Regions from separate parts of the Terrabacter sp. FW104-15G4B genome, predicted to be linked through region 2. Evidence: predicted binding sites of a transcription regulator. Region 2 holds the regulator's gene; the other holds the start of a gene.

Region 1 (4,037 bases), on a different contig from region 2:
GACGCCCTGCCCGGTGTCGTCGCCGCCGTCCGTGCGGCCGGGTCGTCGATGCCGGTGATCTTCGACAGCGGGATCCGTTGCGGGGCAGACGTCTTCGTCGCCCTGGCCCTCGGCGCGACGGCCGTGGGCATCGGGCGTCCGCACGTCTACGGACTGGCCATCGCCGGGGCCGACGGCGTCTCGGAGGTGCTGCGCAACCTCCGCGCCGAGCTCGACCTGCAGCTGGCCCTCAGCGGCTGCACGTCGTTGGCCGACCTCACCCCCGACCGCCTCGTCCGCGTCCCCAACCGCTGACACCGCACCGACACCGAACTCACACCGTCGAAAGGCCACAAACCGGGATCCCGGACCTCGGGGGCGCGAACCGAGGACTGGAACGGATCGACGCCCCAGGGGGTCGTCCCGGAGGATCGGGGCATGCCCGCCCTCGACCAGCTGACCCGCGACGCCTACCCGAAGTCGTCGAAGTACGACGCGAAGTGGCTCGTCAACCTCGACATGGGCCCGCACCCGCTGTGGCTGCTCGAGGACCTCGCCGCCGACCTCGACCTGCGCCCCGGCATGCGTGTGCTCGACCTCGGCTCGGGCCTCGGGGCCACGTCGGTCTTCCTCGCCAAGGAGTACGGCGTCAAGGTCGTCGCCGCCGACCTCTGGGTCGAACCATCGACGGCCACGGAGGTCTTCCGCAATGAGGGCGTCGACGAGCAGGTGCTGGCCCTCCGGGTCGACGCGCACGCCCTCCCTTTCGGGAGGAGCTCCTTCGACGCGATCGTCAGCATCGACGCGTGGGAGTACTTCGGGACCGGCGACCACTACCCGCCCTACCTGGCGAAGTTCCTCACGCCGGGCGGCCAGCTGGGCGTCGCGACCCCAGCACTCACGACCGAGGTGCGCGAGCTCGGTGAGATCCCCGAGCACATCGACCGCGTCTTCGGCGCCGATTCGGCGGCCTGGCACACCGCCGAGTGGCTGCGCAGCCAGTGGGAGTTCAGCCGGGCGTTCGCCCACGTGACCGCCCGCAACCAGCCAGACGGGTGCGCGAACTGGCTGCTGTGGGAGCGGGCCGTGATGGAGCTCACGGGCAAGCCCACCTCTCCCACGCAGGGGATGCTCGAGGCCGACAACGGGGCGTTCGTCACCTTCGCCCTCGTCACCGGGAGGGTGGCATGACCGTCGACGCCACCGACCTCGCCCACCTGCGCCGCGCCGTGGAGCTGGCCCGGCTCGCGCTCGAGCGCGGCGACGAGCCCTACGGCTCGCTCCTGGTCTCGGTCGGAGGCACGGTGCTCTTCGAGGACCACAACCATGTCGTGGACCTCGAGCCCACTCAGCACCCGGAGTTCGCCATCGCCCGCTGGGCCGGCGCCCACCTCTCCCCTGCCGAGCGCGCAGCAGCCACCGTCTACACCTCCGGCGAGCACTGCCCGATGTGCTCGGCCGCGCACGGCTGGGCGGGCCTGGGCCGGATCGTGTATGCCGTGGGCGCCGAGCAGCTCGGCAGGTGGCGCTCCACGTGGGGCGCGGCCCCGTCCCCGGTCGCGCCGCTGCCGATCCGGGCCGTCGTGCCCGGGGCGGTCGTCGACGGCCCCGCACCGGAGCTCGCGGACGAGGTCCGAGAGCTGCACGAGCACTTCGCCCGCACCGCCGACGGCACCCCCGGGCGCTGATCGGTCTGCAACTGTGGACAGCGGCAGTGCCCCCGGACAGCGGCGGGGTACGGACACGGCATACGCACGAAGACCGACACGCTGGCGCGCGTGTGTCCGCTCACGGCGAACACACGCTGAACCTGAGCCGATCACGCTCAGGATGGGAACAGCAGGGCCCCCACCGGCGTTGGTCGGGATGTGCTCGTCCACAGCGGGCACGGATAGCATCGAGATGTCTCTCGATCAGTCAGGAGAAGAACATGTTCGAACGGTTCACCGACAGGGCCCGAAGGGTGGTTGTCCTCGCGCAGGAGGAAGCTCGCCTGCTCAACCACAACTACATCGGGACCGAGCACATCCTCCTGGGTCTGATCCACGAAGGCGAAGGCGTCGCCGCGAAGGCCCTCGAATCGCTCGACATCTCGCTCGAAGCGGTCCGGGCCCAGGTCCAGGAGATCATCGGTCAGGGGCAGCAGGCCCCGACCGGACACATTCCCTTCACGCCCCGCGCGAAGAAGGTCCTCGAGTACTCGCTCCGCGAGGCACTCCAGCTCGGTCACAGCTACATCGGCACCGAGCACATCCTGCTCGGCCTGATCCGCGAGGGCGAGGGCGTCGCAGCCCAGGTCCTCGTCAAGCTGGGCGCGGAGCTCAACAAGGTCCGCCAGCAGGTCATCCAGCTGCTCTCCGGCTACCAGGGTGGCCAGAGCGGCGAGAAGGCCGGCGCCGGCGTCGGCCAGGGCCAGACCGAGGGCACGCCCGCGGGCTCCCTCGTGCTCGACCAGTTCGGGCGCAACCTCACGCAGGCCGCCCGCGAGGGCAAGCTCGACCCGGTCATCGGGCGTGAGAAGGAGATCGAGCGGGTCATGCAGGTGCTGTCCCGCCGCACCAAGAACAACCCCGTCCTCATCGGCGAGCCCGGCGTCGGCAAGACCGCCGTGGTCGAGGGTCTCGCCCAGGACATCGTCAAGGGCGAGGTGCCCGAGACGCTCAAGGACAAGCAGCTCTACACCCTCGACCTCGGCTCCCTCGTGGCCGGCAGCCGCTACCGCGGTGACTTCGAGGAGCGGCTGAAGAAGGTCCTCAAGGAGATCCGCACCCGCGGCGACATCATCATCTTCATCGACGAGATCCACACGCTCGTCGGTGCGGGTGCCGCCGAGGGCGCCATCGACGCCGCCTCGATCCTCAAGCCCATGCTCGCCCGCGGTGAGCTGCAGACGATCGGTGCGACGACGCTCGACGAGTACCGCAAGCACATCGAGAAGGACTCGGCCCTCGAGCGGCGCTTCCAGCCGATCCAGGTGCAGGAGCCGACCCTGCCGCACGCCATCGAGATCCTCAAGGGTCTGCGTGACCGCTACGAGGCACACCACCGCGTGACGATCACCGACGGCGCGCTCGTCGCCGCCGCCAACATGGCCGACCGCTACGTCAACGACCGCTTCCTGCCCGACAAGGCGATCGACCTCATCGACGAGGCGGGCGCACGACTGCGCATCCGCCGCATGACGGCTCCGCCGGACCTGCGCGAGTTCGACGAGAAGATCGCCGCGCTGGTGCGCGAGAAGGAGTCGGCGATCGACGGCCAGGACTTCGAGCGCGCGGCACGCGTCCGCGACGACGAGAAGCGCCTGCGCCAGGAGAAGGCCGCCCGTGAGGCCCAGTGGAAGTCGGGCGACATGGACGTCGTGGCCGAGGTCGACGAGGAGCTCATCGCCGAGGTCCTGGCTGCGAGCACCGGCATCCCGGTGTTCAAGCTGACCGAGGAGGAGTCCAGCCGCCTGCTCCACATGGAGGACGAGCTGCACAAGCGCATCGTCGGCATGGACGACGCCGTCAAGGCGCTGTCCCAGGCGATCCGCCGCACCCGTGCCGGCCTGAAGGACCCGCGCCGCCCCGGTGGCTCGTTCATCTTCGCCGGCCCCACCGGCGTCGGTAAGACCGAGCTCGCCAAGACGCTCGCCGAGTTCCTCTTCGGGAGCGAGGACGCGCTGATCCAGCTCGACATGTCCGAGTACTCCGAGAAGCACACGGTCAGCCGGCTGTTCGGCTCGCCCCCCGGCTACGTCGGCTACGAAGAGGGCGGCCAGCTCACCGAGAAGGTGCGCCGCAAGCCGTTCTCCGTCGTGCTCTTCGACGAGGTCGAGAAGGCCCACCCGGAGATCTTCAACTCGCTGCTGCAGGTGCTCGAGGACGGCCGCCTCACCGACTCCCAGGGTCGGATGGTCGACTTCAAGAACACCGTCATCATCATGACGACCAACCTCGGCACGAGGGACATCTCCAAGGCCAACATGGGCTTCTCGGCCGGACCCGACAGCCGCACGGACTACGAGCGGATGAAGGCGAAGGTCACCGACGAGCTCAAGCAGCACTTCCGGCCCG
Region 2 (4,037 bases):
CTACCGCATCGGTGACCGGCTCGTGCGTGCCGCGCGGGTGTCGGTTGCCGACCCGGCCTGAGACGTCCGCCCCCGGGCTGCCTGCGCAGCCCGGCGGCATACCCGATGATGGGAGCAGCGTCAGAGTTCCCGTGAAGGAGGAGGTGCGCCATGGCTAGTCAGGACTGGTTCGAGAAGGACTTCTACGCGATCCTGGGCGTGGCCCCGGACGCCGACGCGGCGACCATCAAGAAGACCTACCGCAAGGTCGCCCGCGACCTGCACCCCGACCACAACGTCGGGGACTCCAGGGCGGAGGAGCGCTTCAAGGAGGTCGGCGAGGCGTATGCCGTCCTGAGCGACCCCGAGAAGCGCCGCGAGTACGACGCCATCCGCGCCATGTCGCACGGTGGGGCCCGTTTCACGGCGGGCGGGCCCGGCGGTCAGGGCGCCGGCTTCGAGGACATCTTCTCGGCGTTCGGCGGTGCCGGCGGCCCCGGTGCCGGTGGCCAGCGCGTACGGTTCAACACCGGCGGCGCGGCCGGGCAGCCCGACCTCGAGGACATCCTCGGGCAGATGTTCGGCGGAGCCGCCGGCGCTCCCGGCGCCGGCTACGGCGGCTACGGCGCCACGCCTGGCCCACGCCCCGGCGCCGACGTCCAGGCGACCACGCGCATCGGATTCCGCGACGCCGTCGAGGGCTCGACCGTCTCGCTCAGCTCGCCCGACCTCGGCCGCATCAACGCCCGCATCCCTCCGGGCGTCAAGGACGGCCAGCGAATTCGCTTGCGCGGCAAGGGCCGTCAGGGTGATCCCGGTGCGCCTGCCGGTGACCTCATCTTGACCGTCACGGTCGACAAGCACCCCGTCTTCGGACGTGACGGCGACAACCTGACTCTCGACCTGCCGGTGACCTTCGCCGAGGCCGCCCTCGGGGCCACCGTGTCCGTACCGACCCTCGACGGCGGTTCGGTCAAGGTCAAGGTGGCGCCCGGCACCCCCAGCGGTCGTGTCCTGCGGCTCAAGGGTCGCGGGGTCGAGCGCGGCGACCACCGCGGCGACCTGCTCGCCAAGGTGCAGGTCGTCGTCCCGCAGCGGCTCACGGACGAGGCTCGTGAGGCCGTCGAGAAGATGGCCGCCGCCGAGGACGGTCACGACCCGCGTGCCGAGCTGTTCCAGCGCGCCCGGACCTGACGGAAGAGGTGACGGCGATGGCGCGCAGAAGCACCCGCCCCAGTGGGCACGACGACGACGCACCGGTCTTCGTCATCTCGGTCGCGGCCGAGCTCGCCGGCATGCATGCGCAGACGCTGCGCCAGTACGACCGACTCGGCCTCGTGTCCCCGTCGCGCACGCGCGGCGGGGGCCGTCGCTACAGCACCCGCGACGTGCGGATGCTGCGCGACGTGCAGCGGCTGTCGCAGGAGGGCGTCTCCCTCGCCGGGATCCAGCGCATCCTCGAGCTCGAGAACCACGTCTCCGCCCTGCAGTCCCGGGTCGAGGAGCTCTCGAACCAGCTCGCAGCGGCGCAGGCCGCCCTCGCGTCCGGCACGCGCGTCTTCGCCGTCGGGCCGCGGGGCGAGGTGGTCACGGTGCGCCCTGGGCAGCGCCCGCCGCGGGCGCCCTCCTCCCAGGCGCTCGTCGTCTGGCGGCCGGAGCACTAGCTTCCGATCCTTGCAGGGTCCCCGCGTGTGCCAGAATGTGCAGGCCTCAAACAGACGGGGCACGTTGCAGCGGCATGCCCCCGGAGGCAGCTTCTCGATTCCAGTTCCGGAGTTCGTGTGACCCCGCACCAGCCGGAGGGCGACCTCCCGGGCACCACCGTCATCAGCCAGCACACGCCCTCGCACCACGGCGGGATGCTGGACCTCTTCCGCCGCACCGACTGGTCGGCAACGCACTTCGGCCCCGTCGAGTCCTGGCCTGCGAACCTTCGCATCCTGGTCGACGTCTGCCTCTCGTCCCGCTTCCCCATGCTCGTGTGCTGGGGCCCGGACCTCGCCATGCTCTACAACGACGGCTACCGCGACCTCCTCGGCGAGAGCAAGCACCCGGGCGCGTGGGGCCGTCCCGTGCGCGACGTCTGGCCGGAGATCTGGGACGTCATCAGGCCGATGTTCCACGAGGTGACCAGTGGCGGCCCCGCCACGTGGGTCGTGGACGAGCTGCTCGTCGTCGACCGCGCCGGCTACCTCGAGGAGGCTTACTTCACGTGGTCCTACGGCGCCATCCACGACGACGACGGCCACGTCGTCGGCGTCCTCAACGTCGCCACCGAGACCACCGCGAAGGTGCTGGCCGAGCGCCGCGCCGACATGTCCGCCCGCCTGGTCGCCGCGGTCGCCAAGGCCGAGACGCCCGAGGAGGTGCGCGTCCGCGCGCTCGAGGTGCTCGGCTCGCAGGCCAACGACCACCTCGCGAGCGACATCCGGTGGCACGTCTACGGCGAGCAGCCGCCGAGCGTCGCCGTGGTCGGCGATGTCGTACGCGTCGTGCCCGTCGTCGAGCCGGGCCTGCTCGAGCCGACAGCGCACCTGCTGCTGACCGAGAACCCCCGGCGTCCCTGGGACGCCCAGCTCCAGGTCTATGCAGAGCTGTGCGCCTCCCACGTCGCGATGGCCCTCAGCGGCATCCGCCGCCTCCAGGAGGAGCGCCAGCGCGCGGAGGCGCTGGCCGAGCTCGACGTGGCGAAGTCCGACTTCTTCGCCAATGTCAGCCACGAGCTGCGCACGCCGCTCACCCTCATCGCAGGCCCCGTGCAGGACGCCCTCTCGGCGGACGGGCTGGACCCGGAGCAGCGCCAGCGCTTCGAGCTGATCCGTCGCAACACCGACCGGCTCACCGGCCTCGTGGACCGCATCCTCGACCTCACCCGGGTCGAGGCCGGTGCCGTCGAGCCGCACTGGGTCCAGGCCGACGTCGAGGAGCTCGTCACCGGCATCGCTGCGAACTTCCGCCCTGCCATCGAGCGCACCGGCCTCGAGTTCGACGTCGAGTGCGAGGAGCTCGACCACGAGGCCTACGTCGATGTCGACATGTTCGAGCGGACCGTGCTCAACCTGCTCTCGAACGCGTTGAAGTTCACCCCGCGGGGCCACATCTCCATGCGCCTGGCGGCCCGGGAGGACGGCTACGAGGTGTCGGTCACCGACACCGGCATCGGCATCGCGGAGAAGGACCTGGACCTCGTCTTCGACCGTTTCCGCCAGCTCGACCGCGGTGACGACCGCCGGTCGCGCGAGGGCGCCGGCATCGGTTTGTCTCTCGTGCGCCAGCTCGTCGACCTGCTCGGCGGCACGGTCCGCGTCCAGTCCGTGCAGGGGGAGGGCAGCACGTTCACCCTGTCCTTGCCGTGGGGGCGACCCGCCTCGCATGCCGCGCTGCGCCCGTCCATCACCCCGCGCTCGGCCCAGTCCTTCATCCACGAGGCCAGCACCTGGGTGGTGCGCGACGACGTCGCCGACGGCATGGAGGCTGCGGCCACCGAGGCCGCCCGCGTGGTCGTGCAGCCGACGGAGGCCGGCGCCGAGCGGCCCACCCTGCTGGTCGTGGAGGACAACCACGACATGCGTGACTACATCGCCCGACACGTCGTCGTCGACTACGACGTCGTCTCGGTGCGCGACGGCATCGAGGCCCTCGAGCAGCTGCGCACCCTGCGGCCCTCCATCGTCCTGGCCGACGTGATGATGCCGCGCATGGACGGGCTGACGCTCGTGCGCGAGATCCGCTCCGATCCCGACCTGCGCGACCTTCCGGTGGTCCTCCTCTCGGCGCGGGCCGGCGTCGAGGCAAGCACGACGGGGCTGCTCGAGGGCGCCGACGACTACGTCACCAAGCCCTTCCAGCCGGAGGAGCTGCGCGCTCGGCTCGCGGCCAACCTCGTGCGCTCTCGGTCGCGCTCTCGGGATGCAGCCTGGCTGCGCGCCATCCTGGGTGCCATCCAGGAGCCTTTCGTGATCAGCGATGCCCAGGGGCGGGTGCTCGAGATGAACCCGGCCTTCACACGGACCTTCGGCTGGTCGCTCGCCGACGGACCCCTCGTGCCCCCCTACCCG

Evidence for each region. Region 2 encodes HspR, which represses chaperone genes until heat shock. Its sites were predicted from a motif close to AAGTTGAGTCNNNNNGACTCAACTT; they were not measured.
Region 1: AC3WRT_RS15530 (ATP-dependent Clp protease ATP-binding subunit) is a predicted target of HspR. The motif match lies at 1,787-1,811, and genes of this name have one in related genera.

Annotation. Positions count from the first base shown of each region.
Region 1 is NZ_JBYTCI010000021.1:65,373-69,409, forward strand. It holds gene AC3WRT_RS15515 (lactate 2-monooxygenase) at 1-294, shown strand, start outside; gene AC3WRT_RS15520 (SAM-dependent methyltransferase) at 418-1,170, shown strand; gene AC3WRT_RS15525 (nucleoside deaminase) at 1,167-1,667, shown strand; gene AC3WRT_RS15530 (ATP-dependent Clp protease ATP-binding subunit) at 1,910-4,037, shown strand, end outside.
Region 2 is NZ_JBYTCI010000005.1:130,185-134,221, forward strand. It holds gene AC3WRT_RS06390 (nucleotide exchange factor GrpE) at 1-61, shown strand, start outside; gene AC3WRT_RS06395 (DnaJ C-terminal domain-containing protein) at 151-1,173, shown strand; gene AC3WRT_RS06400 (heat shock protein transcriptional repressor HspR) at 1,191-1,643, shown strand; gene AC3WRT_RS06405 (ATP-binding protein) at 1,761-4,037, shown strand, end outside.